Regions from separate parts of the Parabacteroides sp. AT13 genome, predicted to be linked through region 2. Evidence: riboswitches for the same ligand, from Rfam matches in the RefSeq annotation. Region 2 holds a riboswitch; each other region holds the start of a gene.
What was found. Region 2 has a riboswitch for cobalamin ahead of CI959_RS17640 (sirohydrochlorin cobaltochelatase). Riboswitches for the same ligand answer to the same signal wherever they lie in the genome.
Positions count from the first base shown of each region.

Region 1 (11,169 bases), on a different contig from region 2:
TGATCATGGTGAACGTAAGCGATGAGCGAAACTCCTTCTCTAAATTCCAGAAATGCGAGAAGCACGGTATTAACATGACGACAATCTCACAGGTAAGCAAGCTTTCTTGGCGGGCGATCGAACAAGATTATTCCTTGGATAAATATGAGGAAGAACTGGAGAAGATCGTTCACCAACCCCGGAATTATACCCCTTATATCGTAGCCATTGGAGCAGGATTTGCTTGCGGAGGATTCTGTAAATTATTCGGATGCGACTGGATGGCATTCCTATTCGCTTCCATTTGCGCTTTCGTCGGGTTTAGGGTACGAGCCCGCTGTGTCGAGGCCGGACTTAACGTATATATGAGTATCGCGGCGGCGGCTTTCGTATCCACCTGTTTGGCATACGCATCCTCTTTCTCAGGACTATCCGATACGCCTTATCATCCATTATTAGCCTGTGCCCTGTTTATCGTACCGGGTGTTCCCTTGATCAACTTCGTGGATGATATGCTGGACAATCATTTGCTGGTCGGTATTACCCGAGCCTCTAATACAGTCATGATGGTAGCCGCCATGACTTTCGGTATCGCATTCGCCATGCGGGTACTTGTCATGAACGATGTCGAGATCGATCATAAGTTCAGTGAATTGAGTATGGTTCCACATGATCCGTACTACATATACGCGATAGCGGCGGCAATTTCAGCCATGGGTTTCTCCATGATATTCAACATCCAACGTCGACTATTATGGGTAGTGGCCGTAGGAGGTATCATTGCGGTATGTACCCGTAACTTTGTGAACTTCGAATTAGGTTATGGTCCTGTGATCGGCTCGTTTATGGGAAGTTTCGTAGTCAGTGTATTGGCTGTGAAAGCGGTTCATTGGTGCCATGTTCCCAATCACGTATTGACGATTCCATCTGTCATTCCTATGATTCCGGGAGTACTCATGTATCGCTCATTACTGGCATTTATAAACCTGCATGGAGTAGTCGGTGAGGTCACAAACGCATTCTTCAACGGGATCAATTCCGCACTCATCATTCTTTGTATCTCACTCGGTGTAGCTGTCCCGAACATCTTCGCCCGTCGTTACATCGCCAAAGATCGCCAACGACATTTACAAGAGGAACTGGAAAAGCGCCGAGAAAGAGGGAAGTTCATTGAATGGTGAAAAAACTTTTCCATAAAGATTAGTCCGGGAAAAACTGTCGCATAAGGATATGCCAAATTGTTTAATACGTTCAATATATTTAACATATTTCATTAAAAAAAGTCCTATCAATACTATATTTTTGTGACGTTTTGGTGATAGATGTTGCATTCCGCAAGTCTATAAAAGGGAATTTCGGTTAGATTCCGGAACAGAGCCCGCTACTGTAAAACCCATAAGGAGGAAAGCTTCTTCATACCACTGTCTTTTTTAAAGATGGGAAGGTCGCTTTCTAGGTTAGTCAGGAAACCTGCCAGACAAAAATAAGGAATAGATTCTTCCGGGATTTTGGGGAATCATTGGATCGATTGCACTGGAGATGTAAACTGCGTAATTAATTTTTATACATTATGAGACATTTTTATTTGTTCCTGCTAATTGTTAGCGGGATTGTTTTGTCTGGCACCCGAATGATCGCTCAAAGTAGGCCATCGGTGGGAAGTATCAGAGTCGTATCCGGTACGATCGTAGATGAGAATAACAAGGCGATGGCGAACATTGTCATTTACATCAAGGGTACTGATATACGAGTTATTTCAGATACGGACGGGTATTTCTCCTTACCACTCAAGGACACGAAGGACCACGTACTGATCACCAACAGTTACAACACCGTCTCGGCAATCCGAGATATTCCCGCGGGAGAAGGGAATTACGAGATGGATATCCAGTTATCTTACAAGCTACTAGGACTACCCGAGGTAGATATCGTCGGGGCGAAACCACAGAGTTATAACTCCGACATCGCTAATTCGGCTACCCGTATGGATATCCCCGTAATGGAAATACCCGGAACTGTAGGCGTAGCGACCCGGAAATTATTGGAAGACCAACAGGCTACCACCATGACCGAGGCCATAAGGAACCTAGGCGGCGTGAAAGGCGGACCTTCCGGTGAGGCTTCCAACATCAACGAGGTCTTCTCTTCCCGTGGTTTCTCCATGACGAACTCCCGTAACTATTTCAGGAACGGGGTACGATACCTAAAGTTCTCGAACGACGCTCTATCCAGTATCGAGCGCATAGAGATCCTCAAAGGCCCAGCATCTGTCCTTTATGGAGCGGTAGAGCCCGGAGGTATCATCAACTTTATCACCAAGCCGACCTTATATACGCCCCGGTATGGCGCAACGATCAGATACGGCAGTTACGACTATAAGCAAGCCTCTATCGACATTTCCGGCCCACTGAACGCCAAAAAGACCATCCGTTATCGCTTGAACGGAATGTATGAGGATGCCGATAAATTCAGGAAACCGCAAAACAGCAAACGATACGACATCACCCCAGTCATCGACATTGACTTAGGACGCAAGACCACCCTTAATATCGATGCCGATATCTTCCGGGATAAAAGGACACAGGATCCGGGCGTTTTGCATATCAACAATGAGGTGATAGATAACGGATTCAAGACATTCCTCGGCGAACCGTGGGCCTATGGCAAATTTACCAATAATAGCGTTGGTTTCCAGTTGACCCACCGTTTCAACCAGAACTGGTCATTCAGAAGTTCCGCCCGCCAATATTTCACGCATGAGGATCGTCTGTATTTCCAGATGAAAACCCCTCAGAAGGACAGCACGATTACCCGCCGTTTGGCACATTGGGACGCAAAAATCAATTATACCAATGTATTGGAGGAATTGAACGGCAGCTTCAAGACGGGCTTCATCCAGCATAAAGTAATAGCGGGCTTGGAATACGGATGGCTTACCAACCGAAGGAAAGTAAAAGGGAATATGTACACCCCGATTAGTTATGTTCATCCGGAATATTCCGAAAAACCAGTTGATTTCGAGATGGAACAGAGTACAGACTTACGTATCACCCAACGTACCTACGCGATCTATCTACAAGACCAAGTAAGCTTTTCCGCTCAATGGAAGTTATTGCTTGGCGCCCGTGCAGACTGGGTGAACGATAAACAAGATAATTATATTAAGGATAAAAAAACGGATGAAAACAATTTTGCCATCTCGCCTCGTGTGGGTCTTGTTTATCTGCCCATGCCCGACTTGAGCCTATATGCTACCTACAGTCAGTCTTTTGTCCCTCAATCCGGGCAAACGAAGGATGGCGAGGCATTCGACCCGATTACCTCTAAACAATGGGAAGCGGGAGTCAAGAAATCATTCTTCAACGATCGCTTGAGCACCAGTCTGGCTTTCTATACCTTGTCGAAGACCAACTTGCCGACGATAGACCCGGAAGACGAGGAATATAAGATACTGATCGGCAAGCAGACCAGCAAAGGTATAGAGCTTTCGGTAAACGGAGAGATCACCCCCAGTTGGAGCGTAGCCTTCAATTACGCATATACGCATGCCGAGGTAACGAAAACGAACGACGAGACCTATCCCGTAGGTACGCAACTGGCCAATATCTCACCAAGCCAGTTCAACCTATGGACCTCCTACCTAATCCGTAAAGGCCCGGTTAAAGGCTTATCTTTCGGCGGTGGTTGGTACTTCCAAGGTAAATCCTACGGAAACATGGCACATACGATCGATCTGGACGCCTATCATCTGGTTGACTGTTTCGTGGCTTACAAGCGCAGTTTCTACAAGATCTCGGCGAACTTGAAAAACGTATTCAACCAAGAATATTATACCGGATCCCAAGGGAACTATCTTTTATTCCCCGGCTCGGCCAGGATGCTGATGGTTATGCTAGCGGTCAACTTCTAAAAAAGGCACAAGACATGTCGCATAATTCGATCATTAGAAAGATCATAGTAAAGTTACATTTATACACCGGACTCATATTAGGGCTAATAATAACCCTAATATGCCTCTCCGGCACAGCGATCGTGTACAAGCCGGAACTTGAAAAACTATCTGTCAAGGATATCGCTTTTGTCAAGCCAGCCTCCCGAACCGTGTCGCCGCAAACTTTGCTAGAGAACGTAAGGCACGAATATCCACAAGCTAAGATCAATAATATGGTCTTATACGGAGGCGAGGATTGCGCCTACAGTTTCCGTACTACATTCCCGGATGAGAAAGGCCGTATCCAGATCTATGTCAATCCCTATACAGGGGAAGTTACGGGAGTGGACAGATACCGGCATAAGGTTTTTCAATGGTTATACGACTTTCACGTGAACCTGCTATTGAAAAAGCAAGGAGCTACCATCGTCGCCTTATCGGGATTCCTGTTGATTTTCCTAACTCTATCCGGCTTTCTATTATTACCCAAGCGTCGTATCTTCTCCGTGAACCGAAAGATGGGCTTGAGAGCCAAGCTTTTCAAGTCACATTCCATCATAGGTATATGTACATCCCTCTTTTTGCTGGTCATCGCTTTTACCGGCTCCTACTTCGGGTTCAAGAAAGAATATCAATCTTTCTTTGAATCCATATCCGCAGGAAAAGCAGTCGCACCGGCACCAAAAACTGATAAATACACAGGTGATTGGGTATCATTGGATTCCGTTTTAACGACCGCCCAAGAAGAGTTCAAAGAGGGAACCCCGACAATGATATTCTTCCCGAAAGACAACACGTCTGTTTTCTCCGTACGGATGTATCGGGAAGGGGACTTCGAAAGAACTGGAAGCAACCATATCTACATCCATCCTATTACCGGCAAGGTCGTCGCCATAAACCTCTGGAAAGACAAACCGGCCGCCGAGAAGCTTGTCCGCTCCATGTACTTTGTCCACTTCGGCACTTTCCTCGGGCACTTCTCCAGAATCCTATGGATCCTCATAAGCCTAGCCGTACCGTTCCTCTATTTCACGGGAGTTTACCTTTGGGTTATTCGCAATCGGCAGAAACATTTCCCTTTCCGGTAAACATAAGTCCAGTAAATCGCATCGCATAAGGAAATTTCGTATATTCGTAATATTGTGTAATTAGGAAAAAAGAAATGTCATGGCACAAATAACGATTCCTTATGCGGTAGCGGATTTTATATTTACGGGAGCGTAAATTCTATTATGTGGATAAAACGAACTTTATCCCCAGATTGGAGAATTATAATGCCCCGGTCTTCCTGCGTCCCCGTCGTTTCGGGAAAAGCCTACTCGTATCCACTCTTGCCTGTTACTACGATCGCACCAAGGCCGATCGCTTCGAAGAATTGTTCGGCGGCACTTGGATCGGGGAATACCCAACGGAGGAACATAGCCGCTACATGGTCGTGCGTTATGGCTTCTCCGCTATGGTCATGGCCAATGACATGGAAGGGTTGGAGCGGAATTTCAACCTCTTGAACTGTTCTCCAGTAGAAATCATGGTAACACACAACCGGGACTTATTCCAAGACTTCCAGTTTACCACCAAAGGCAATGCCTCCCAAATGCTGGAGGAGGCTTTGGGGTACGCCCGCGAGCATGGCCTTCCAAAAGTATATATCTTGATCGATGAGTACGATAATTTCACCAACCAATTATTGACCGCCTACAAGGACCCACTGTATGAGCAAATAACCACGAAGGATAGTTTCCTGCGTACCTTCTTCAAGGTTATAAAGAAACGACGAGTTGCCGTATAACGTTCCCGACCTATCCAGTAAGCTCAATAAGAAGAAGTTCTTCGATAAGACCTTTTATCCTGTCAGCCTCTTCTATCTGGGTATGACTACGCTACGTAACAATTATCGCATGGTAGCCCAACCTCACGATGCGCAGTATCTACATGGACTATTATAACGAGACGAACCATATAGAAGGTGGTGCCCCCCGTTATGTACCCACCTACGAACGCTTCACGGAAGACCGCTGTTTCGAGCCGTTGGTGCAAAACTATTTCGAGCAGTATCTCGGGCAGTTCCCGGCGTAGGTGTTCGACAAGATCAACGAGAACTTTATCCGTTGCTCCTTCTTCGAGCTTTGCTCCCGCTACCTAAGCAGCTATTATACGTTCGCCATCGAGCAGAACAACTCCGTAGGCTGTTCCAATTTCGAAATGACCGGCATACCCGGCACAAACTATTATAAAGATGACCGATTGGTGGAATTCAAGTATTTCAAGGCGAAAGAGGCCGAACACATGCTGGCGCTAAACGATCCCCGCCCCGAGGACGTGGCGCAAGTACGTGCTTACGCCAAGGATACCAAACAGAAATTCCCTGTATATAATGTACGCTCGTACATTGTATATATCTGCGCTAATAAAGGATGGAAATGCTGGGAGGTTACCGAATAAAGCCTAGCCGTGCCACTCCTCCATTTCACGGAGTTAACTTCATCGGTAAAGTAAGTTAACTCCATCGACAAAGTAAGTTAACTTAAATGGCAAAGTAAGTTAACTTACCAAATCGGGGTTTCCCAATCATATAAGAATCCACTAACCAAAAGTAAATATTCCGGCAAATTCCGATTCTCGGACCACTTCATCTCTATACCGAACAACTCCGAGGTAGTACGTCCCAGATCGAACCCACAGGCCTCAAGGGAACGACGAATCCGCAAGGGGTAGCGGCAAGCCTTACCAGATCTACGTGTACACTCTTCCCAAGGGCAAAGTATACAACTACCGGCATAAAACGCCCGCCCATTATATTCCTCCTCCAACGCAAGAAGACGTTTATCCAATCGGCTCCTTTCCCTATGCATCAACTCTTGCCCCGCTTCCACCGCATCCGGCACATCCAATACGACAGGAGTAATCCGCGTACAAACAATCAATAGATTCCGAAAACCGGATAAATAGTCCTCCGAATCATTAAAAGGCGGACAACTCCAACAGTTTCCATACCTACGGCACTCCCGGCAATAGGCCATGAAACGCCGCTCATCCCGATAACGTAAGATATAATCATCCACAGGGATGGTTCTTGTATAATCGTAACTTTTATATTCGATCATATGAAAAGAAAATTTTCTTGTAAAGAAATAAAAAAATCAGCAACTACATACATTATAATACAGGGAACACAGTACAGCTACACGTGAAGCTTTCAATGAAAAAACAATGGCATGGTATTATGGTGGTATACTCCGGGATCGTCGCAAAGAACGCAAATTAATCCAAAAGCTAGCTTGTAGTTCGATAAAAGATATATGATCTTACCATTATAAGATGTATGATCTTACCGTTGTAAGATGTATAATCTTATCGCCGTAAGATCATACATCTTTCACGGAATCTGTAACGCTAGAGTACTCTCAAGAGCAAGAGAGAGCACTCTAGCGAAATCAAGAGATGATTTACTTCACAACAAACTTAACAGAGACTTTCTCTGTACCTTTTACCGCTGTAAAGCCATAAACACCTTTATTCAAGTTTACTGTTTTCACGTCATCAGAAGAGGTGATCACATAAGTAGATACTACAGAACCTGCGGTGTTCGTGATGTAACCGGTATAACCGGCTAGATCTTTTACACGCAAGGTATTGTCGGAATAAGAGATGTTTGCGGTTGCGGCCGCTGATTTCGTGGCTGTACCGGTTACGGTTACTTTACAGTACGTGTTATATTTACCATTAGCTGTAATTAATTTGATTTCAGTTGTACCCGGAGCTACAGCCGTAACTTTACCCGTTTGGTCAACTGTCGCAACAGCAGTATTCTTAGAAGACCATACCGCACCAGTCAAAGAAGCATAAGTAGATTGTACAGATGCTGTTAATTGTTCCGTTACGTTTCCACTTAAGGATATGGCTTTCTTATTAAGCCAAATGATAGGAGTTGCCGCTACTAAATTATCACCCGGTTCTGTTCCCGATGTCGTTCCCATAAAACTATTCCAGCTCCAAGCATCCCAAGTACCATTCTGGACTTTTCGGCTTGATGCCCCGTATCCGGAATAAGAGAAATCTTGAGTATAGGAATCACGAACGAAATAACTCCAATAACCGGAATACCAACCAGCGAACCAATGAACATTTGATGCTGTTGAAGCTGTCCAATAGTCATAATCATAATATGGACCACCTGAAATATTTGCATCAAAAGGATGATAAATCACGCCATCATCTTCACCCTCCGAAATTGCGGTAGCAGCCATTTCCTCTGTAGTCTCTTTATCATAAGGATATTTGAATTTAGCACTTGCTCCCTCATAATCAAAGGTCACCTCTACATCACTCCTAAATTCGCTATATCCAATACCATTAATCGTTGATCCCATCCAACCGGTGTATTGCACTAAACCGATCAAACGAGGATCCGCTTTCATTACTGCCTCAAATAGGCTCAATCCAGAAATAGTATCTACATCAGCAGACCACCGATATCCCCAAACCATATTATCTGGTACAGTTTTATTCGTGTCATGCCAAGTCAAAACTATAGCCGCACGGTTTTCACCATCACCTACCCAGAAATCAATACTGTCAAAAGAAAAAGTACGGTTACTCCTTGCGGACATCAAAGCCGCTTTCTGTTTTTCCGCCGGTAAATCCGAACGTAACACACCTTGTACCATACGCTGTGCGCTGATACTTCCCGCCATTAAGATTAATGCGAGAAAAAGATAAAGCTTTTTCATGCTCATCAATGTTTAATTTGTTAATACATTATTATTTAACAACGATCGTCTTGCTCATCCGATCATTATCTTTTACCACTACTATAATATAAGCACCTCTTGAATATTGGATTGGATGAGACTCGTTAATTCCCGATATCTTAAAAAGATCCAATATAGCGCCATTCATATTTACAATATAGCAAGAATAACCTTCCAGATTATTCAAATGCAATCGACCTTCATAGTAATAAATCATCGCTTCACCAACACCGATAGCCTCATTAGCCACCGGACCGGATGTGGAGAATGGCTCACTATAGAATGTTCCTAATATCTCTTGCCTACCATCACCTTCCTTGATAGCTGTAACTTTTACGATATATTCTGAACTTCCATCTAATTCAGGAATAGAGACCTTGATCTTTTCTTGTTCCCCAGAACGAAGCTCACTCATCAAGCCAGTAAGGATATTACCCTCTGCATCAACCGTGTAAACACCAAATAATACAGGTATCTCATTTACGTACTTATAAACAGACACCTCGTAGAAAGTAGCCTCCGGAACTTTCGGGAATGTTAATATAGCCGTAGAGTCTTTTACTTCAACCACAGGTTTTTCCAAATCCGGATCTATTACCGTTACTTCACAAGTAGCGGTATAACCACCTTCATCTGTTGTCACCGTAATTGTAGCTACACCGGCGATACCAGCCTTAACCGTACCGTCGTTAGTTACTGTGGCTACCGTGGCATCCGAAGAACTCCAAGTTACTGATTTATTAATCGCACTGGATGGAGATACCACCGCTGCTAATACAGCCTCCTCACCTTTATTCAAAGACAAAGAAGACGCATTTAGGCTAACACCCGTAACATTTGCCCCCGGTTTTTCCGGTTCCGCAGAAACAATCACTTTACAAGTAGCTGTATAGCCTCCATCAAGCGTAGTCGCCGTGATCGTAGCCGTACCCTCACTACTTGCCAACACATTGCCATCTTTATCTACATCCGCAACAAATCGATTATCACTTGACCAATTCACCGTTTTTGTTTTTGCGTCACTTGGTGTTACAGCAGCCACCAATTGTACCGCATGGCCGACTGTTAACTCTAAGCGATCCTGATTCAAAGAGACTCCCGTTACTTTCACGATCCCTTTACCTACAGAAAGTGTACAAGCCGCAACAAAACCACCTGTATCAGAGCTTACACGAATAACGGTTTCTCCATCTCCTAATGCCAGAATCTCACCCGTCTTCGGATCAACCGAAGCACAAGCCTCATTACTACTAGACCAAGTAACGGATTCATCTATCTCTCCTTTAAAATCGGGATCTTTTAGAAGGGTATAAGCTAGTTTAAACGACTCTCCTATAGCGGCAACTCTCTGAGAAGCCTCTAATACAATACCCAAAACCCCTTTACTTTTGTCCGTTACATGAACGAACATCTCGTCTTCATATCCATAAGTCGTATAGGTTAGTGTCAATTTAGAAGTTCCCACTTTTTTCACATTATATTTAGTACGAGATTCTTGTTCTAATACCTCAGGATTGCTTGATTCGAATTCTATGCTACGAATCGCAGGTACAGACCCAAACAGCACAGATGCATTAGTAGGATTAAAATTAATTTTCAACATATTAAGTAAAGCATCTCGGTCAAATGTCGACACAGAAATATCTATTGACAAATCTTTAGGTTCAACAGAAAAGCCCTTTAACGGAACATCTCCATCCACATGGACTGTACATTTATCAGAAGCTTGACCATCTTCACTTTGCGCAGTTATTTCATATACACCGATAAAATTACTACTACCAATTCCATCTTTTATATTAAAACCAGAAGACGAAACCTTCCATGTTATAGATTTAAAATCCGCATTTTCAGGGAGAACAGAAACTTGATCTAAAAGATTCAAAGATTCATTCACTTTAATGGTAAATTCCTTTTGCTTAAACTTCACCTCTGTAACAGGCTGACTACCTACACATACGACACATTCTCCCTTAAAAGCAGACCCATTACTTCCATCAGAGAGATAAGCCTTTACGATTGTTTTTCCAGAGCCAACAGCAGTAACCAAACCAGATTTATCAACTGTTGCTATAGATTCGTCCGCAGAAGAATAAAGTATGTCCTTTTCTGCCTGCTCTACCTCTGTAAGTGACCCATAATCAACAGTCGGTTTAATCTGATATTTTTCACCCTGCTTTAAGAAACAAGTATTTTCCTCAAGCACCAAAGATGTAGCCCACTTAGATACAAGAACTTCACACTGAATTGGATCTCCAAAAGCCTGACCTGTTTCAACACCTGTTATAGTTGCGGAAAGAATAGCCTTTCCGTAAGCGTTGGAAGGAGTTGCTCGTAATACTATTTCTGTATTACTTACAGATTTGACAGTCCAACTCAATGTACCTTCTTGACTTTCAATTTTTACATTTTCTTTTTTTATTTCAAGAGTATTTGAGATAGCCGGATAAAATGAGATGGGTATTTTTAAACTACTACCAGCTTTTTTAAAACCATTAACCCTATTCG
Region 1 is NZ_NQMH01000001.1:1,275,544-1,286,712, forward strand. Features, by position in the region: gene CI959_RS05695 (threonine/serine exporter ThrE family protein) at 1-1,160, shown strand, start outside; cobalamin riboswitch at 1,276-1,472, shown strand; gene CI959_RS05700 (TonB-dependent siderophore receptor) at 1,550-3,889, shown strand; gene CI959_RS05705 (PepSY domain-containing protein) at 3,904-4,998, shown strand; partial or broken gene CI959_RS05710 (AAA family ATPase) at 5,078-6,352, shown strand; gene CI959_RS05715 (DUF2284 domain-containing protein) at 6,457-7,014, opposite strand; gene CI959_RS05725 (Ig-like domain-containing protein) at 7,357-8,640, opposite strand; gene CI959_RS05730 (DUF5074 domain-containing protein) at 8,672-11,169, opposite strand, start outside.
Region 1: linked by a shared signal. The riboswitch ahead of CI959_RS05700 (TonB-dependent siderophore receptor) and the one ahead of CI959_RS17640 (sirohydrochlorin cobaltochelatase) in region 2 are both predicted to bind cobalamin.

Region 2 (11,169 bases):
ACGAAGGCCACGTTTCACATTATACATCGGGAAAAGTTCGTTGTCAATCTTGCAAGCCTCTCTGGCAGCCTCGGACAATTTGTAAATTAAATATTCTTTCTTCAACATGACTATACTAATTTAATTGTTTCGATAATAGAGATGATACGATCACCAAATTCTTTGGTGCCGAGAGATTTGCCGTTCGGCATAAAACGAGCCAAGTCATGAGTGGCCTCTCCAGCGGAGAAAGCTTGCTCCATAGCAGATGTAATCAGGTTAGCCGCATCACTCCATCCCATATATTCCAGCATCATCACGGATGATAATAATAAGGAAGAGGGGTTTACGAGATTCTTTCCCGCGATATTCGGAGCGGTTCCATGTGTTGCCTCGAAGATCGCATGACCACTGTTATAGTTGATATTAGCGCCGGGAGCAATGCCAATGCCACCTACCATCGCCGCTAATTGATCGGAGATATAATCGCCGTTCAGGTTCAAGGTAGCGATCACGGAATATTCTTCCGGAATTAATAGAGTGTTTTGCAAGAAAGCATCGGCTATGACATCCTTGATAATGATTTTACCGGCCTTTGAAGCTTCCACTAAGGCGGTATTGGCCGCTTCCTCGCCTTGCTCTTTCTTGATCTTCTCATATTGAGGCCATGTGAAAGTGAGATCCGCAAACTCCCGTTCCGCTAAAGCGTATCCCCATAGTTTGAAACCACCTTCCGTGAATTTCATGATGTTACCTTTGTGTACCAAAGTCACGCTCGGTAACTGATGCAATATCGCGTATTCGATAGCGGCACGCACCAGACGCTCCGTACCTTCCACAGAAACCGGCTTGATGCCGAAAGAGGAAGTTTCCGGGAAACGTATTTTCTTCACTCCCATTTCCTCGGTGAGGAACTTCAATAACTTTTGTGCCTCCGGAGTCCCTTGTTGCCATTCGATTCCGGCATAGATATCTTCCGTATTCTCACGGAAGATATACATATTCACTTTTTGCGGCTCCTTTACCGGAGATACGACTCCTTTAAACCAACGTACCGGACGGAGACAAACATATAAATCCAACGTCTGACGGAGGGCCACATTTAATGAACGGATACCTCCACCAATCGGAGTTGTCAACGGTCCCTTAATACCGACGATGTATTCACGGAATGCTTCCATAGTCTCATCGGGAAGCCAACTTCCGGTTTGCTTAAACGCCTTTTCACCGGCTAAGACCTCTTTCCATTCAATGGAACGGGTTCCGTTGTAAGCTTGCTTGATGGCAGCGTTTACTATCTTTTGGCTAACGGGAGTGATCTCATGCCCCACGCCATCTCCTTCAATATAAGGGATCGTCACGTGATCCGGAACGAAAATATGATTACCTTTCTTTGTTATCTTACTCATGATATCAAGATTTTTTTGTTTGTCTTAGTGAGCTGTATTTAAAGCGGAACCCGCCTTGAACCATTTAATTTGTAAATCATTATACGTATGGTTAACCGGGAATGATTCTTGCGTACCATCCGCATGAAGAAGAACGGCCGTCAACGGTTTGCCCGGCTGAAAATCTTTCAATCCGATGATCGAGATATGGTCATTCTCGCGGATCTTGCTGTAATCCTCCTTATTGGCAAAAGTCAGTGCTAACATTCCTTGTTTCTTCAAGTTTGTCTCGTGGATACGGGCGAAACTCTTGGCTAGGATCACTTTTACATTTAGGAAGCGGGGCTCCATGGCTGCATGTTCCCGGGAAGAGCCTTCACCGTAGTTTTCTTCCGCTACGACGATCGAGGAAATACTATTTGCCTTGTATTGTTTCGCTACGGCAGAAACTGCTTCATATTCATTGTTCAGTTGATTCAATACAGAGTTTGTCTTCCCGTTGAAAGCGTTTACGGCTCCCATCAACATATTATCCGATATATTTTCCAAATGCCCACGGAAACGTAACCATGGACCGGCCATCGAGATATGATCCGTCGTACATTTACCTTCAGCCTTGATAAGAAGGGGCATATCCGTGAAATCCTCTCCATTCCAAGGAGCGAAAGGCTTTAATGCTTGTAGGCGGTTGGATTCCGGATCGATGTTCACCACTACGTTCTTACCCGTAGGTGCCAGATAGCCGTTATCCTTTACCTCGAAACCTTTCGGCGGAAAATCCGAGCCTTTCGGTTCTTTCAGTTTCACAACCTTACCATCCTCTGTCTTCAAGGTATCGGTCAAAGGATTGAAACATAGATCACCTGCGATGGTCAAGGCCAGTGTCAGTTCCGGAGAAGCGACAAAAGCATGTGTATTCGGATTACCGTCCGCACGTTTAGCGAAGTTACGATTGAATGAAGTAACGATCGAATTCTTACGGGTATTATCATCCGTATGACGTTTCCATTGTCCGATACAAGGACCACAGGCATTCGCCATAATGGTTGCGCCAATCCGTTCAAAATCACCGATAATACCATCTCTTTCTGCCGTATAACGGATTTGCTCGGAACCCGGGTTGATGATCAAGGGTGCCGCTACCGGTATTTTATCCTCATAAGCTTGGCGAGCAATAGATGCCGCACGGCTTAGATCTTGATAAGAAGAGTTGGTACAGGAACCGATTAATCCGACCTCCATCTTTCGGGGATAGCCATTCGCTTTTACTTTTGCGGCAAACTCCGAGATAGGCGTAGCTGCATCCGGCGTGAACGGACCGTTGATATGCGGCTCCAATTCGGAAAGGTTAATAACGATTACACGATCGTAAAACTTATCTGGCTCGGCACGAACGTCCATATCCGCTTCCAGATATTCACCGATAGCTTCGGCCCAGCTCGCTACCTCGTCACGTCCCGTGGCACGAAGATATTGAGCCATTGTATTATCGAATGGGAATAAGGAAGTAGTCGCTCCTACCTCGGCACCCATATTACAGATCGTAGCTTTTCCGGTCGCTGAGATTGAGGCGGTGCCCGGACCGAAATATTCGATGATAGCGTTCGTTCCACCTTTTACGGTTAAGATGCCCGCTAGCTTAAGAATCACGTCCTTCGGCGAGGCCCAACCATTCAAACTACCAGTTAACTTAACACCAATTAGTTTCGGCATCTTCAGTTCCCATTCCATTCCGGTCATGACATCCACAGCATCGGCTCCTCCTACTCCGATAGCGACCATTCCAAGTCCTCCGGCATTCGGGGTATGTGAATCAGTTCCTACCATCATACCGCCGGGAAACGCATAATTTTCCAATACCACTTGATGGATAATGCCTGCTCCGGGTTTCCAAAAACCGATTCCATATTTATCGGAGACCGATTTCAAGAAATCATAGACCTCGCTATTGCTTTTGGTAGCCGTATCGATATCCGTTTTGGCTCCCATATTCGCTTGGATCAAATGGTCGCAATGCACGGTAGCCGGTACTGCGGATTTTTCTTTTCCGGCGTTCATGAATTGTAAAAGCGCCATCTGAGCGGTGGCATCTTGCATAGCCACACGGTCGGGACGGAAATTCACATAATCCTCACCTCTTTTGAAAAGGCGAGTCGAGCTTTCATCGTATAGATGCGCATATAAGATTTTCTCGGCCAAGGTCATCGGGCGACCACCGATACGTTCGCGGGCTGTGTCCACTCTTCTGGGGAAATTCGCATAGAAATTTCTAAGCATGTCAATGTCGTACACCATATTCATATTCGTTTTTTATTGTAAGCCTTTTCGCAAATATATTTATCTATAACCAGCTAAAATGTAATAAATAAGACATCTGCCAATGAGTCTTTGTTTTTATTATCAACAAATATATAATATAATGAAATACAATTTGTTCGATAATTTCTATGAGGTTATAGAGGTTATTTATAATCTCCCGGATAACTTAGAAAAACGGGCTAATCGCACGTTTATTAATAAAACGTACCATTAGCCCGTTTTGTTCAAGCCTTGGAGCTGTTTTTTCTACTTATCGAGACTTTCTTTCCATCTTTGGGCATAACTATGCAAAATAGATGCGATACCCTTTCCGATCCGGACATAATCTTCCCGTTTAAGGTTGGCTAAAGATGCGCGGATAGACCACTCGGGAGCATCAAAACCTCCTCCGTTCAGTAAAACCAAGGAAGTTTCCTGTGCCAGACGGAAAACGACATCCAGAGGTTCGTAATTCTTTTTTAGATATTCCACGAAATCATCCCCATAGAATTTCTTAGCCCAGACAAGCATATCGATCTCACTATAATATCCCGCACGCAAAGGGTCGTCTAATAAGGTGAATCCGGTGCTTTCCCACAATGTGTGTAAACGCTCGTGGATCATATCCTGCATCCTTTTCTTATAGGTATTTTCCGCATCTAATAGAGCGAAAGACGCAAACAGAGACATTTGTGTTTGTTGTGGCAAGGAAAGACCGGCCGTATGATTCAAGGCTACTTGACGGCTATCGGCTACCATACGATCAATAAAGCGGATATCCTCGGGATGTAAGGATAGACTGCTATATCGTTTTTTTAGAAGCTCCTGTTTATCTCTTGGCAATTCACGGATCATCCGGTCGTAAATATTATCTTGATGTAAAGCGATTATCGCCAATCTCCATCCGGTTGCCCCGAAATATTTGGAGAAAGAATAGACACATAACGTATTCTTTGGTAATTCGGCCATCATCGAGCGAAAATGCGGAATAAATGTCGCATACACGTCATCCGTAATAATCATAAGGTTGGGATTGTCGTTCCGTACGATCTCAACGATCCTATTCATCAATGCTTTTGTCAATCCGTATGAAGGCGGGTTGCTCGGGTTTGTTATGAAAGCGGCTTTCACGCTAGGATCTTTTAGGACATCTAAATCCTTTTCTTGATATTGCCACGTGTGATAGCCGTCTTTTGTCATCTTCAAAGCTTTTATCTCTATGACATTAAAAAGATAACGGGCCTGTTCCGGAATCTCTATATAAGGAGTGAATACCGGAGCGAAAAGGACGATCTTGTCTCCCTTATTCAACAAGAAATTCTGCTGCAAGGAATCGAAGATGTAACACATGGCGGCAGTTCCGCCTTCGGCAGCGAAAAGGTCGAATACTCCCTCGGGGGGCCGGTTGTCACATAATTCTTGGTCTAAATAATCCCGCACGAGCATTTCCGTATATTTCAAGATACGATCGGGAACCGGATATTGATCACCAATGACACCTTCCGCCCATTCATATACAAGCTCATTCTCATCTACACCTTTTTCCGTGACCAGATATTCATAGGTACCCTTCAATAAAGTAGCGCCGGGAGATTGCGCATGTTTCTTTAGAAACTGTACGAAGCGAGACGCGATCCTTTTGCGGTTGGGAACCCCTGCGGCTCCGGCCATCTCATCTGCCAATTCGGTTTCCCGCTGGCATTCCTCCAAGGCGAACTGCCCTAATAGGAAGAATGCCTCCCGTGGAACCGTACTGATCCAGTTTGGATTTCCCCTTCCTGCGTTCAGCATGATGTGCGTACTTTTACGAGCGCTCTCATCCGCTAACTCTATCAAGATGTTCTTTAGCTCGAAAGGGCTAATCTCCGACATCTTTTTCTCATATTCTCTCGTGACATGTATTTTCTTCTTGTCCATACATTATATATATTACATGATTAGCACAATAACGACACCCCAGATGATTAATAAAGTATTACCCACCGCATAGGTAACGGTATAGCCTAAGGCTGGAGTCTCACTTCCTACGGCATCTTCCACCGCTCCTAATGCGGCGGTTGTCGTACGTGAACCTGCCGTGCAACCTAAAGTGATAGCCGGATGGAACTTAAAAACGTAACGTCCCATCAGAATACCGATGATAAGCGGGATAGATGTCGCTAAAGCACCGATAATAAATAAACTTATACCGACTTCCTTCAATCCGGTCACGAAACTGGGACCCGCCGTGATACCGACTACGGCGATAAACATATTCAGTCCCAAATTATTTAATATCCAGACGGAAGGCTCCGGAATACGCCCGAAGGTCGGATGCTTGGAACGAAGCCATCCAAAGACGAGTCCGGCTATCAAAGCGCCGCCACTCGTACTCAGGCTGATCGGGACACCTCCGAAATGAATCGCGAGCGAACCTAAAATTCCCCCTAAGAAAATACCGATACCCACGAAAATCAAATCGGTCTGATTGGTTGGGCGATCGGGATATCCTAAAGTCGTAGCCGCTTTATTTACCTCTGATTTCATACCCACCAATTCCAACATATCACCGGAATCTATCACCGTAGCGGCCAAGACCGGGATATTGATACCCGCACGCCTTATGGACTTGACGCTAACACCGTGCATGAACGATTGATTGCGTAAATAGCAGATCTTTTTCCCCACGTATTCCTTATGGATCACTAGTACGGGTAACGTCTCTGCCGGAAAATCGAGCAATTCAATGTCATTGACCTCGTCGCCAATCCAGTTCTCCTCTCCGATCACGAATTCCCGGCGACCGCTTAGGACAACCTCATTTCCGGTATGTAAAACCAAATCCGGTTTAACATCGGTTAGTACATTATTAATACGGACACGCTCCACGAACAAATGCCGTCCTAATTGGTCCAGATATTCCTCCAACTGCTTTACGCTTTTACCCTCCTTGAACCATTCATTACTAATCTTATAGGCCCGGAAAGTTACCGGACGGGCGGCAGGCATAAAGCCCGGTTGCTCGCTCTCGTCGTTATTTCCCATTTTAGCCTCTAGCTCTTTACAGGCTTTTTTCACGTAGTCGAGTCCTCCTAAAAGACGTGGCCCGATATCACTCACCAACCATGCGGATCCTGCCGTACCGAAAATATAAGTTACCGCATAGGCCACGGGCATCACGTTGACCATAGCGCTTTTATCCGTATCGCTAATATTCATCTGTCCGATCGTATCTTCGGCAACTCCTAATACTGCCGACATCGTCTGGGAGCCCGCCAATAATCCTGCGGCCTCGCCTGCGTTATATCCCATAAGTTTCGCCAGTAAAAAAGGAGCGATCAAGCAACACACACACATGACGGCGGCGAAAAGCATTTGAGGAAGACCTTCCTTTTTCAATCCCCGGAAGAACTGTGGCCCAACACTATATCCTACAGCGAAGAGGAACATCAAGAAAAAGACGGACTTTAACGGTCCGCTTATATCGATTTTTAATTGCCCGATCAATACACCGACCAATAATACGCTGGTAACCGTTCCCAGCGTGAACTTCTTTATCTTAAACTTGCCAATCCAGAAACCGAGAGCTAAGGTTATGAAAATAGCTAGCTCCGGATAATGTTGAAGTAAATTAGTTATCCATTCCATATCTATTTATTTGATGTTAAACAAAAAAGATGCTATTGAAACAGGGATTCTTTGAAAGATGTTGTTACTTTTCGGGATTATTTATATAAATTTGCGACCGCTTAGGTGATAGAGTTTGTCTACCGACAATTCTATAAAAGGGAATCCGGTTAGAATCCGGAACAGTGCCCGCTACTGTGAAGCTCTTGAAAAGGAAAGCGTTCTGCTATGCCACTGTCTTAAGAAAGATGGGAAGGTTGCTTTCCGAGCCAGTCAGGAAACCTGCCAAGCGAAGTAATGATTAATTCCTCCCGGGGTTAGGAGTAATTAAGAGGATAGAAATATCACCTATATCTAAAAGATGTTGGAGACGGAATAATACGTTGTCTCCGTGGGATTGATATGTAATCTAATTATTAATATATTCATATGATGAGGAAACACTTACTATCTTTCTTCCTGCTGGTCATCAGCCTAGTTTGTCGTGCGCACGATGGCGAGAATTTTGTAGCATCCGATTTATTCGCCTCTTTACAACCGGGCGATAAGGCCGCTTTATTGATGGTACATTTTGGAACAACCCATGATGATACCCGTGCCTTGACAATCGACGCGATCAATCAAAAAGCGAAAGAAGCTTTCAAAGATGTTGAGTTGCGTGAGGCATGGACTTCTCGCATTGTAATGCGCCGCTTAAAAGCTCGTGGCGTAGAGAAACTGAACCCGATCGAGGCCTTGGAAAAATTAAAGACTGATGGTTATACACATGTCTTGATCCAATCCACGAATATAATCGAAGGTATCGAGATGGAATCCTTACGTAAGGATGTTGCCACCATGAAATCTTCTTTCAAGGAGATTCGTATCGGTAATCCTTTATTGTATACACCGGAGGATTATGAGGCGGTAATCGTCGCTATCACAAAAAATGGGGCGAAAGAAGGCGCTACTTTATTGGTAGGCCATGGCACTTATACTCCGGCGACGGCTCAATATGCCATGTTGGATTATATGTTGAAGGAGAAGGGATTCAAGGATTATTCCGTAGGAACCATCGAGGGCTATCCTACTTTTGATACGATGGTAGCCCAAGTAAAGGCCAATGGAACGAAGAAAGTCTTGTTGATGCCATTTATGTTTGTCGCCGGAGACCATGCGAAAAACGATATCGCCGGTGATTGGAAAGAGGAACTGGAAAAGAAAGGCTACGAGGTAAGCGTATTTATGGAAGGTCTGGGACAGAATCCGGATATTCAGAAGATCTTCATCGAACATGCCCGTTTCATGGCTAAACATAAGATGATCGATATCGTTGATAAGAAGAAAGCTTATGCGGTAGAGAAGGACTAAAAAAGTTCTCCAAATCTATGTTTTATTCCTTTCGGAAGAAAAAGTAATTCCTTCCGAAAGAAACTAAATTTTCATTCGAAGGAAAATGGAATTTCTTTCGAAAGGGATTTCACATGCATACAATAAACAGTTATAATGCTAAATATATGAAAAGAGTTTTGACAATCTTACCGTTGACAGCCTTATGTATCAGTACGATGCAGGCACAACACAAGAATGAGTACACGAATTTCGCCGATACGACATTCAATATTCAAGAAGTCGTAGCGACCGCCGCACGCAAGCCACGTCCACAAATCACGAAGTTGGACGTACCTATGAAATATCTTCCTATTTCAATTAATAGCATTACGGCGAGTAGTTTGGAGTTGCGAGGTATCCGTAATATCCAAGATGCGGTACGCTTTATGCCGGGCGTACGATTCCAGACATCTTATGGCGCATTTCAACAATTGTCGATCCGTGGTTTCGATCATTCTATCATGATGATAGACGGTATCCGCGATGAACGTTCGGCAATAAACAACTCTTATCCCGTACCCGATCTATCCTGTATCGAGTCTATTGAATTATTAAAGGGACCGGCTTCTGTACTTTACGGACATTCAGCCGTAGGTGGAACCTTGAATATCGTTCGTAAATCCCCGTCAGAGAAACAGAGCGTTAATGCTCGATTGGCCTACGGTAGTTACGAGAATAAAGAGGCGACACTTGGCATGGGCGGTAAATTGGTCGGTCCGGTCAATTATTACGCCAATGTCAACTTTTCCGATCAAGAGGGCTGGCGTGATAATGGCAACCGTCGCTTTTCCGGTTATCTGGCATTGCAAGCTAAAATGACGGAACGTGACATATTAGATGTTCGCGGAGGTTTTAACCGCGACTTCTATGGGACGGAGATCGGTCTTCCCGATTTAATGGCAAATGATGTATATAATGTGCAAACAGGACAGTTATATCTCCATAAAAATGAGATGCTACCGGGACTTGACCGTGAGGCTCGCTACAATAACGAGTCCGACTTTATGAAGAATCACGCATGGAACGTATCGACGCAATACACACATACTTTTTGGAACGGCGCGAAACTAACAGATCGCCTTTCTTACAATAACGACGATATCAACTATTTTGGGACGGAAGCCCTCGACTATCTCGAAAGTGATGATCCGATCTATGATCATTATTATATGAAAAACGGCCAGAAAAAATATATCTGTTTGGACAGTGTATATCTTTCTTTCCCGCTTCGCTTCTCCCATATAGCCAAGACGGTAGCCAATACGCTCGAGCTAAGCGGTAAATTCAGGACGGGTGAGATAAAGCATACGTATATGGGAGGTTACTCTTTCGTCGCCTTGAATCGTACCAGCTATTCGGGCTATAATTTAGGAGATGATGTTCAGGGTCCCGGCCTTTATTCGCATGTATCCGTTTATGATCCGCATAGCATGGGATATATGACCAGTAAATTCTCGAAAGCAACGGTTACGCATCATTATTCCAACAGCCTTTATCTTCAAGATATGGTTGAGTTCAACGAGCAATGGAAGGTATTAGCCGCTCTACGTTACGACTTTTTCCGTTATATGTCCGCCAGCGCTACAACTCCTACCGGACGACGTGAGTATGAGGAGCATTCAAGCTTCAATATGATAAAGAATAAGGCGTTGACTTATCGTTTCGGAGCGGTCTATCTGCCCCATCCGAATACATCCATTTATGCGTCTTTCGCCTCTTTCTTCAAGCCGATCCGTACGTTCTATCAAGATAACGTCATTTATGTAGGAGGTGATGGAAATCGTTTCGAGCCTGCTCGCAATGAGGAAGTATTTAAGCCGGAGAAAGGATACCAAGCCGAGGTGGGTCTTAAATATCAATTGAACAATATATTAAGCGCCAATGCCAGCTTGTTCTATATCCGGAAGATGAACAGTACGGCTACGTTGACCAACAACTATCAAGAGGAAGTAAACGGCGAGACTACCACGATGAGTGTAATCGGACAGGTGGGTGTACAAGATTCCAAAGGTTTTGATTTTGATGTCACTCTTTCTCCGGTAAGCACCTTAGCGCTGACGATCGGTTATGGATTGAACGACTCCAAGATCCGGGAGATGAAAGAAATAAAGGATCCGGAATTGATCGAGGCTATCTATGGCAATAACCCGGATGAGACAAAGCAACAATTGAATAGCCAAGAAGGAAACTGGCAGAGCAACGTACCGAACCAGACTTTCTACGCATACGGCAGTTATACCATCCCTCGGGGTGTCTTGAAGAATCTGGAATTTCACTTGAGTAGCAGTTATACCGGTAAAGTATACCGTAATACATCTAACAACTCTTGGTTCGATCCGTATTGGGTAACCGATTTCGGTATGTCTTATTTGTTGAACAACAATATTCACCTTACATTCAACTTGAATAACTTGTTTGACAACAATTATTATAACCAAGCGCTCGGACAACAGATGGTGCCAAGCATGCCTCGTAATTTCCAAGTGGCTATCTCCTATACATTATAATATATAGAACATACGCTCAT
Region 2 is NZ_NQMH01000002.1:771,854-783,022, forward strand. Features, by position in the region: gene CI959_RS17615 (citrate/2-methylcitrate synthase) at 1-105, opposite strand, end outside; gene icd (NADP-dependent isocitrate dehydrogenase) at 111-1,388, opposite strand; gene CI959_RS17625 (aconitate hydratase) at 1,413-3,662, opposite strand; gene CI959_RS17630 (bifunctional aspartate transaminase/aspartate 4-decarboxylase) at 3,933-5,582, opposite strand; gene aspT (aspartate-alanine antiporter) at 5,595-7,292, opposite strand; cobalamin riboswitch at 7,379-7,576, shown strand; gene CI959_RS17640 (sirohydrochlorin cobaltochelatase) at 7,704-8,621, shown strand; gene CI959_RS17645 (TonB-dependent siderophore receptor) at 8,768-11,149, shown strand; gene CI959_RS17650 (PepSY domain-containing protein) at 11,168-11,169, shown strand, end outside.

Region 3 (11,169 bases), on a different contig from region 2:
TTATTCATTATGGATAAAGATTTATGTGTTAAATATTTACATATTCACAATAAACCACTCCCACGACTTACTTTAATTTATCTGGAAGAGATAAAAAAAATGTGGTAGATCTTATTGCGGTTGATCGTACGATATTAAGCCGCAGGCTGTTAACGAGGATGGGAAGGAGGATTTGATCATCGTCGGAAGCTTTGAGGAAGCGGAAGGAATGATCGAAGAAAGAATCGTGTTGGAATTGGAGGATGTGCCAGCGTATCTCTGGCTTCCGGATCGCATCACTTTAGAATCTCGCAAAAAGTGAGTCTTATATAATTTTAATCTATTTGACATATAATATACTATATAACAGCATAGTATATATATACAAAAGGAGCTTGAGAAAGTCTTGTAGTAGTCTTATCCAATAAAAAAATCATTTGCGCAAGTCGTGTAGTAGTCATTTTCATGGCTACCGTAATTTATTGTGTTTCCTTTGCCAGCGAATAAAATCTTAAATTCTTTCGACATGATGAAACACGAACTGGAGAAACAATTAGATGCGCTAGAAAAGAAAGGTGTCGACAGACGGCATTTCTTTAAGTTATTAGCGGCGACAGGACTGATCGCGGGAGCTAATACCGGAAAAGCAAACGCTTTTTCAAGCAGCGCAAAAGGTAAAATCGTTATTATCGGTGGAGGAGCCGCTGGTATCAGTATGGCTGCCCGATTAAAACATTGGCTTGATGAACCGGATATCACCCTGATTGACCCCAGCGATCGTCAGTTTTATCAACCGGGATTCACTCTGATCGCCTCAGGTGTATACCAACCGGAAGATGTTTGGAAGAAGCAAGAGGATTGTATGCCTAGCGGTATAAAATGGATAAAGGACTCGGTCGCCGCGGTTGATCCCGTATGGAATCAAGTAACGACCAAAAGTAACGGAAAGATTCCGTACGACTTTTTAGTACTGACCCCGGGATTACAATGTAACTGGGAAAAAGTAGAGGGCATTACCCACGACACCTTGGGACAAGGAAACGCAAACTCTATTTACGATTTCGAAGGAGCCCAAAAGACATGGAAAGCTCTTCAAGAATTCGCTAAAAAAGGAGGCAAAGGTATTTATACCGATACCTATACAAAACATAAATGTGGTGGCGCTCCCAAAAAGATCTGTTTATTATCCGAGCATTACGCAAGGAAACAAGGGACTCGCGACAAACTGCAATTGAATTATTTTACCGCATCGAAGGAGCTATACGATATTCCGTATTTCACGCCTCGCTTGCTGGAAATATATAATGAACGTAACATACCTATTAACTTGAATGTACGTGTAAAAGGTGTAGACACATCCGCAAAACAAGTGCATTTTGAGAAAATAGAGACAAAAGGCGAAGAAAAGATCGTAACGCCGTTCGTAGAGGATTACGATTTCTTACACTTCACCCCGCCTATGTCCGCTCCCGATTTCGTTCGTGATGCCGGATTAGGTTGGACAGAAGGTAAATTGGCCGCGGACGCATGGGTAATGGTCGATAAAGAGACCTTGGTACATAAGAAATACCAGAACATCGTTTCTCTGGGTGATGTAGCCGGTATCCCGACCAGTAAAACATCTGCCGCTATCCGTAAGCAAGTACCTATCGCCGCCAAGAACCTGATCGCGCTCATGGAAGGTAAAGAGCCGACCGAGAAATACAACGGTTATGCCGCTTGCCCGATCGTTACGGATTATGGACACGTGTTGCTTTGTGAGTTTGACTACGAAAAGAAACCCGACGTTTCATTCCCATTCTCGATGATCGATACATCAAAAGAGCAATGGCTTGCTTGGATCTTAAAGGTATATATTTTAAAACCGATGTATTTCAACGGAATGCTTAACGGTTACGCATAATATGAATAAAGAATCTATGAAATAAAACTCCCTATAATTTCGAATGCCAAACTACAAAGCCCCGGGTTTCAGTTGTACGAAACCGGGGTTTTTGATTTTTAACGGGTAGCCTTTTCCACTAAATATACGATCGACTTATAGGATATCCCACTATTCATCGTCAAACCAATCTCGCACGTACGGCTATTGCTATATCCTTCCGTCGCCCCATGCAAGTTCGGTTTCAAGTAATGAAGACCGGAAGCGTTTAGTTCCGGATAGAAGAAACCACGATCGCCCGCCCAACCGCAACAAGTAACTTGAGCGGGAGAGACCACCCGGTTCGCGCATAAGCCTGCCAGTTCCACCAGCTTGTCTTGTACTCCCATCTTCGTTGTACTACAAGTAGAGTGTACCGCTACCGTAACCGGCAACTTACTAAAGTTCAGACGATCACGCATAAAGTCATAGATAAACTCCACAGGTTCATATAATCGTAAACGTTTATCCAAGGTTTCCCTCATATGCAGCAAGCAAGGGCTCATGTCACACAAAATAGGCAAGCGGCCGTTATCGCTCGCTCGTAAAAGAACCTCATTCAATTCCTTTGCCTTCTGCGCCGCTTGCTTCCGGAACCCTTTACTGCTAAAAGCCATGCCGCAACAAAGCTTACTTAGATTCTCAGGATAACGAATCGTAAAGTCCGCTTTTGTCAATAAAGCGATTGTTTGTTCCGTTACACTTACAAAATCCACATCTTCATAATCAGCTGAAGCTCCCATCGTACGGGTAATACAAGACGGGAAATAAACCATTTCCATCCCATTCTCTACACCCGTCAGTTCCTTGAACTTTGACGCACCAGAAGGTGTATGCCGAGTCCAAAGCGGGAATTTATGAGCGGAAGCCTTAAACAAGAAAGAGGCAAATCTCTCGAATGCATTATACCCCACCAGCTTTGAAAGCACATGGGGCAACTTAAGCAAAGGACGAAGCATACCCGTTACGACTCCCATATTCCCGGCGATGCCCGAAGCGATAGCATTCGCCAAGGTACCATTCTCTTCCCACCGTAACTCTTTGATCAATAAACCGGTATTAATGCCAACCGGACATGCCGTAGCACATAGGCCATCGGTAGCGCAGGTAGCGTTACCTTTATAGTTAAAGGCATTCTTGAGTTCTTTATATCGCTTAGAGTTTGTTTCCCCCTGTTCCGCCAAAGCCGATAATTCCCTATAGATCACGATACGTTGCCGGGGTGTCAATGTCACATGCCTTGACGGACATTGTATCTCACAAAAACCACACTCGATGCATTTATCGATCAGCTCATTCGCCAACGGTATTTGCTTTAAGTTCTTTATAAACACATCCGGGTCCCGATTTAAAAGGACACCCGGATTTAATATATTTTCCGGGTCAAAGAGCCTTTTGATCTTCCACATCAACTCATAAATCTCCTCACCCCATTCATCTTTAACAAATGGAGCCATATTTCGTCCCGTGCCATGCTCCGCTTTCAAGCTACCGTCGTAGTAAAGTACCACATCTACAAGGCTACGCATAAAAGAAGCGTAATGATCAATACCTTCCTGTGCGTTTATATCCGGAAAAATCGTGAAATGAACGTTTCCATCCAATAAATGTCCCCACATCACCGCATTTCCGTATCCATAATCCGACAAGACCCCACGCACTTGTTCCAAAGCCTCTCCTAAAACCTCTTCCCGGAAAGCAATATCTTCAATAATAGATACCGTCCCCCGTGGCCGTCTTCCCGCAGCGGAAGTAAATAAACCGTTTCGTACCCGCCAATAAGTAGCGTAAAGCTTCGGATCGGTCGTAAATGATACCGGATATAAGGTCTGTATATCTGCTAGCCGCTCCTCTATATCTCGGAATTGGATTTGAAGTTCTTCTTCCGAATTAGAAGACGTGTCGATCAGCAACGCTACCGCATCCTCGGGTAAAGAATGTAATATCTCCGGCATCCCCGGTTCATCCTCTACCGCATGTAAGGCGTTTCTATCCATCAACTCGGCGGCGGACACTTTGCATTGGCGTAACGGGGCTATGGCTCTGCACGCCTCCATCAAAGAGGGAAAATAAATCAAGGCGGAAGCTTTTAAAGCCTCATCGGGGACTGTCTCGAAAGTAACAGAAGAAATAAACCCTAAGGTTCCTTCCGAGCCAACCATTAAATGCATGAGTATATCGTATGGATCGGTATAATCCAAGAAAGAGTTCATTCCATAACCGCAGGTATTCTTCAACTCATATTTAGATAGAATCCGGTCTTCCATGTCTGGATTCAACAAAATCTCCAAACGGAAATTCATCAACTTCTCCAATAAGCCTATATGCGTTTGCATGAAATCCCTGCGACTCGCTAACGAAGAGGTATCCAAAAAGGCTCCATCCGCAAAGATAATCTCCATATCCCGGACCGTATTATAGGAGTTATGGATAATACCATAGCTAGAACCACTTGAGTTATTCGCTACGATCCCGCCGATACGTGCGGATTTGATGGAGGCAGGGCTAGGCCCTAGCTTACGGCCATAAGGTTTCAACCAGCGGTTCGCCTCTTCTCCAGTTATACCACAAGGGAATTTAGCCAAACTCCCATCTCCTGAAATCTTAACCTTTCCATAGTCAGGACTGATTTCCATCAATACAGAATCTGTAATAGTCTGGCCGGATAAAGAGGTCCCCCCAGCTTTAAAGGTTACAGATTTACCAGTCTTCTCACATTCAGCAAGAACACGTTTTACATCCTGCTCACAACTCACGATTTCAACTCGTTTGGGATTCAACCTGTAAATCCCGGCATCTGTTCCCTTCGCTAATGCAGTTAAAACATCAACATATACCTTTTTTATCTTCATAGTCTAATACCTTTATTTGTCTAGTAACGACATTTCAACAAAGATATGAAACCTTTAAGACAATCAGGGCATTTTACTAAAATAACGGGGAGAATATCCGGGTACTAGCTCCGGATGGAAAATCCAGATTAAATCTTTCAATAGATATTCCGGATGTAATGGGAATTCCTCGTAATAAGGAACTATCCCTGTATTACAGGTATAAATCCGTTGTTTTTTAAAAGCGTCGAAATTCTCGTAGGGAGTATATTCGGAGCGTAAATCGTTATAGGTCATCTCGGAAGACTGATTATATTTAACAAGCCAAATATCCGCATGGATCGCTTTATCAAACACGGTCTCAAACGCTAAGGGGGTACTTCCGGCACCCGGTAAATCCTTAAACATATAATCGGCTCCTGCATCCTCAAAAAGATGGGCCATATAACTATCTCCAGCCGGTATATACCATGAGGAACCGAACTTTTTCTCCGACAAAACAGTAGGACGCTTATCTATATTCACGGTTAAGTTCTTTAGGGACAGATAGGCTTGCTCTGTTTCTTTAAATATAGAATCGGCCATCTCTTCCTTTCCGAATAGCAAACCATAAAAGCGAATCCACTCCGTGCGCCCCAAAGGAAATGCCTCCATATAGTCGGCTCCTTCGATAATGGGTATCCCTATCTTCTCGACAGGCCCATAACTACTGTTCTGAAACGGGGAAGCTATCACGAGTTCCGCACCGATCTCTATCATTTTCTCTATATTCGGAGAGGTAGCCTCACCTAAATCAGCGATTCTTCCGGCCTGTATACCCTCTTGTATGGCAGGAGTATCCATATAACGAGGCTCACAAACACCTATAACCTTATTGATTTCGTGCAATTGATCAATAATAGCCGCATGAACAGAAGTATAAACCACAATATCTTTTACCGGGACCTTCACGATCGTCCCTTTGGGTAATCCGCCAGGAACCGACTTTGTCCGGTCTACCAATAAATAGCGTTGAAGCAGACGAGTACTATCCCACGGATCACGAACTTCCACCATTGTATAGGTATCAAAGCGCTGAACCGTGAAACCTTGGGCATATTGAATTCTATCAGAGGAAAGAGCTTCCTTGGAAGAAGTTTGCTTTCCGGATGGCGTACATGCCACCATCCAGAAAGCGAACCCTAAGAGAATCAGTAATCGCATTAGATATTATCTTTTTGAGCGAGGACTACTTTCATGGGATTTAAACCAGCCTCAAACTTCTTGAACAATTTACCGTCACCTCCGAAACAATAGATATCGCCATTATTCTTATAATCAGACTCTGCGACATAGACATTTCCACCCACGGCACTGATTGAATAAGGGGATTGTATTGAGGTTCCATCTGTAATAAAGCTCGTTCCCGCAGATTGGCTCTTTGTATCAAATGTTAAAAATGCAGGGCTAGACATTCCCCATTGCGCATAGAACAGAAATAGCTTGCCATCCTCATAGGCCATCTCCGTTGCGTTTGGACAATTCGTAAGGGAAGTAACCTCATAAGTCTCCGTATTTATCTTTTGTACCGTATTGGGTATATCCGCATAGTTACCCATAGAAACCACATATACATTTCCTTGCTCATCCGCCTGTATCCGTGTGGGATTCAATACTACATCCAACTTCTTTATCTCTGTAAAAGTAGACAGATCAACCACTGATACCGTTTTATCATACCCAACCTCGGTACTGTAATCCATACCTCCGGAGTTTGAGACAAACAATTTATTAGAAGATACCGCCAATTGTTCCGGATTCCGTCCGACCTTTACTTTCGCCTCAACCTCCAAGGATGCGGTATCCAAACGAGCGACATATCCATTATAATAGCTAATATAGACTTTTCCACCCTCTGATACCATATAACGGGGCTGCCCCTCTGTCTTGACTTGCTTAATGGATTTTGCCTTCAGATCTGTCACTTCTATCGTAGACTCTCCATATACCGCGATATACATCTTATCGCCATACACGATCATATCCTGTGCCGTATCTCCCAGCCCCCTGCCATTTTGAGCCAAGAAATAATCGGGGACAACCTCATCCTTTTCTATGTCGTACATATATAAAGAAGAGTTGTTATTTCCCATATTGCCCGAATTCAAGAAATATAAAGCCATGAAAGAACTATCCTTCACAAAATCAATAACTCTTACGGAAGCATAAACAGAAGACTCACCTTCCGCATTTGCGGCTATAACTAATAAATAGCCTATATTTACGACATCCGTAATAGCATATGAATGTGTTCCAACTTCTACCTCCGCAATTTTCATATCTTTAGCGGTTCCATCAGAGGAACCATAAATCACGTACTTTGTTACATTGTCAACAGAAGACGGAGCTGTCCAATTTAAGGTTCCGCTAACTTTTAAAGCTTCCGGATTCTCATCCGTAAAACTGACATTAGTTACAGATACATTTGGTATGTTCAGTGAAGGCTCATTGTCATCATCACAGCTGACAAACGAGAAAGACATCAATGCACACAAGGCAGAGACACAAACTAAATTCTTCTTTTTCATTACTTTACTTTTATAGTTTACTAATAGGATAAACAAATACTTAAACGCCAAGAACGGCCCGGCATGGGATAATACTGAATAACATCATAATTCACGTTCGCAAGATTTAACAATTCACCTTGCAAACGCAAACCGAAATATCGAAAACGAAAATCTCGATTTATAGAAATACTCTGTTCTATATAAGAATCAATCCTGTTCCGATCTATATTTTGCGGCAATGCATAACGATCACCAACCGCAGTCAGTATATAAGAGACATTTACCCATGGATTTTCCAAGGTTACGGAAACCGTGCCAGAATGACGAGGTGTATAAGGAATCTGATCCTTATAATTCTTAGCTTCCGGATCTGTCACATCAACCGCGTATTGAAAAGAATAAGTGGAAGCCAAAAGCAAGCTCATTCGTAAGGGCAATCGGAATTGTGTAGATAAATTTACATCTACCCCTTTAATATCCACTTCGCCCATATTCATCATCTTCCAAACATACATGGTAGGTAAAGCCACGATCTTATCTTTCACCGTATTATAATATCCATCCGCCGAAATACTGAAATGCCGCAGCCAATCCCCACAGGAAGAACTCCATGTTACCCCTACATTATATTGGGAAGTTTCTTCCGGTTTCAAATTTGTATTTCCCATACGGAGGTAATACAAGTCCGTAAATGTAGGAACCCGGAATATATCTTTGTAAGAGGCACGTATCCGCAAAGTACTTTCCGAGAATGGCCGCCAAGACAAACTTACAGCCGGGGATAAACGCCTCTTATCATCCGGTTTTTCCCCTTGCTCCACTTTATCAGTGATATATGTTCCCAATAAACTAGCGGTAGCCGTGAATCGACTGTTCTTATATTGCACCGCTAGTACTGATTGAGAGGCCATTCGCTTTGGATTAGGGCCGTTCACAAAATTATTGTCCAGCATAGAGCGAGTTAAATCCGTAGTCAACGTCGCCGATACATACTTTATAGGAGTATACAGCAAACCTACAGAGCCATAATACTCATTCTGTGTATTCAAATCGACTTGTTCGCCCGCAGCATATTTATCATTTATATCTAAATAACGAGTAAAAGCATAATTATACTTAGCCATGGCCCGTAGCGTAAATTTCTCATTAAGAACATTCTTATACCCCGATTGCACGAAAAAGTTATTATCCCATAATCGTTCAGAAGTGTTCTTGTTATATAAATTAACAGAACCGGGAAGCCCCCGCTCCGAATCAAAATAGTACGCCTTAAAGGAAAGTTCGCCTCCCCTTCCAAAATCGCCGAATAGATTACCTTCCAAATGGTAAGCATGGATATCGCTATTTCTACGCTTCTCTCTCGTCTCCAATTCCCCATTAATCAATGTATAGGGATATTGCCCATCCGCACGCACGAAATCACCATGTAAGGATGCGCTCCAACGCTTTCCTAATTTTTGATCATAATGCAGCACGGGATTAAAAAGCCCGAAGGAACCTCCCTTAACCTTAAGATAAGTATGAAACGATTTGTCTTTAAACGTGGGCTTTCCGGTTTGTATATTCAAGGCTCCTGCCGAGGCATACACCCTTGCCGTTTGGAAGATGTCATCCGATTGTCCGATCGATAAGGAAACCATCTCCACGTTATCCAACGAGAAACGGCTGATATCGACTTGCCCGCTTTGCGCATCCGTAATCGTCACCCCATCGTAACTGACGGCGGTATGCTTCGCTCCCAAGCTACGTACCGAGACCGTTTTCAATCCTCCGATCCCCCCATAATCCTGTACTGTAACTCCCGAGAAGCGTTTCACGGCCTCGGATAGGTCTTGTACTCCCAAGCGATCGATTCCCGCCCGGTCCATAATTTGCAAAGGCGTACCTTCACGGGTGACCGACGGACGTACCTTCTCCACTACTTCCACCCCGGAAAGCTCGTGATAGGCCGTCGTATCGATCTGTTGACCGAAAGCGACACCCAAAGAAAATAACCATACGCTAAAAACGCACAGACATCTTATAAGATATAAATCTCGCATAATAATTCTTAGGTTTACCAACGTCTTCACCCGAAACGTCGCATAACAAAATCATGGCAGGTTTTCTGGCTCGTCCACCCTCTGTCGGCTACCTTCCCGCCTATCCGATAGGCAGTGGCAACAAGATTTGCCGGGGCTCCAAGGACTTACAGCTACGGGTACAGCTCCGGACTCGCACCGGATTCCCTTTTACTGATTATTATCGGAATCGATAACATCTACACCTTGATTGGCCGCAAAGATACATGTTTACTTTTTGATTAGCAACAAAAAAGCCCCCCCGGCGAATCACTTCGGCGGAAGGCTAGGGAGTTTACACTTTTCTAAACATTACTAACAACAAAATATTTATTCTATGTATAAAAGAATAATATCATTAACTGTGCGGTCAACACACGCAAAAACATGGTCAATGGATAAACCGTCGCATATCCAACCGCCGGCGCATCATTTCCTGCCGCCATATTGGAATAGGCTAACGCAGGAGGATCGGTCGTACTTCCCGCAATCAATCCCATCAACGTAAAATAATTCAGTTTATAAAAATACCTTCCCACACAACCGATAATCAGTAGAGGCAATAACGTTATTATAAAACCATAACCGATCCAAGCTACACCACCCTTATTGACTATCGTATCGACAAAACCTTCACCCGCACTCAATCCCACGCAGGCGAGAAACAACGTGATTCCTAATTCCCTCAATAGTAAATTAGAACTTTGCGTGGTATAAGTAACCAATTTATAACGATAACCGAACCGGCTTATCAATATCGCAACGATCAACGGACCTCCCGCTAATCCTAATTTCACCGGTTGAGGAATACCCGGAAAACTAATAGGAAGACTTCCCACGATAATACCCAAAACTATACCAACAAAAATAGTCACCAAATTAGGTTCATTCAAGCGTTTCATTGAATTACCCAGCGTCTCGGCAACTTTCTCCACCGCCAATTCACTACCGACCACTGTCACCCGGTCGCCTATTTGCAAGACCAGATTAGGAGTAGCTACCAACTCCAGCCCCGCACGATTGATCCGAGTCACGTTAATTCCATGTAAACGGCGTAACTGCAAAGCCCCTAATTGCTTACCGTTGATTTCAGACCGGGTAACCAAAATACGCCGGCTGATAAACTGGCTTTCCGCCGGAATCCATTGCTTACGATCCATCTGTATTTCTTGACCGATAAAAGTCTTTATCGCCTCCACGTCATGCTCTGCGGTAATAACAAAAATCTTATCATCCCCATTCAATACCGTGTTCCCCGCCACGATCTCTATCCGATTCGTATCGTTACGTAAAATACGGGAAATAACAAATTCACGGTGTTCCAACAATTTAGATAGCTCACTTACGCTACGACCAAAAATCGCCGGATTCTTCACCACCAAAGAGATAGGTACAGCCTCTCCTCCCGATTCCGTATCCGTCTCTTCTTCCAATTGTTCCGTCTCCTTCGCAAAAGAGATACGGAAAACATAACGGATAAAAATCATCGACAAGATAATGCCGATCACACCTAACGGATAGGCAACCGCATATCCTAAAGCGATCGTTTCATCCGAGATCCCCGTCATATCTGAATAAGCCTGTTGAGCAGCGCCCAATCCCGGTGTATTCGTCACTGCTCCGGATAAGATACCTACCATTGTCGGTATAGGAATGCCTGTAATATAATGTATAATCAAGGCAGTAATCACCCCTAGAAAAACAATACCGCAAGCAAGCATATTCAACGTGATCCCTCCCTTTCGAAACGAAGAGAAAAATCCGGGGCCTACTTGCATACCTACCGAGTAAACAAATAAGATCAAACCAAACTCTCTAAAAAAATGAAC
Region 3 is NZ_NQMH01000001.1:1,239,774-1,250,942, forward strand. Features, by position in the region: gene CI959_RS05580 (hypothetical protein) at 1-108, shown strand, start outside; gene CI959_RS05585 (NAD(P)/FAD-dependent oxidoreductase) at 506-1,882, shown strand; gene CI959_RS05590 (FAD-binding and (Fe-S)-binding domain-containing protein) at 1,981-4,752, opposite strand; gene CI959_RS05595 (ABC transporter substrate-binding protein) at 4,816-5,934, opposite strand; gene CI959_RS05600 (DUF5074 domain-containing protein) at 5,934-7,298, opposite strand; gene CI959_RS05605 (TonB-dependent siderophore receptor) at 7,319-9,322, opposite strand; cobalamin riboswitch at 9,360-9,565, opposite strand; gene CI959_RS05610 (putative transporter) at 9,676-11,169, opposite strand, start outside.
Region 3: linked by a shared signal. The riboswitch ahead of CI959_RS05605 (TonB-dependent siderophore receptor) and the one ahead of CI959_RS17640 (sirohydrochlorin cobaltochelatase) in region 2 are both predicted to bind cobalamin.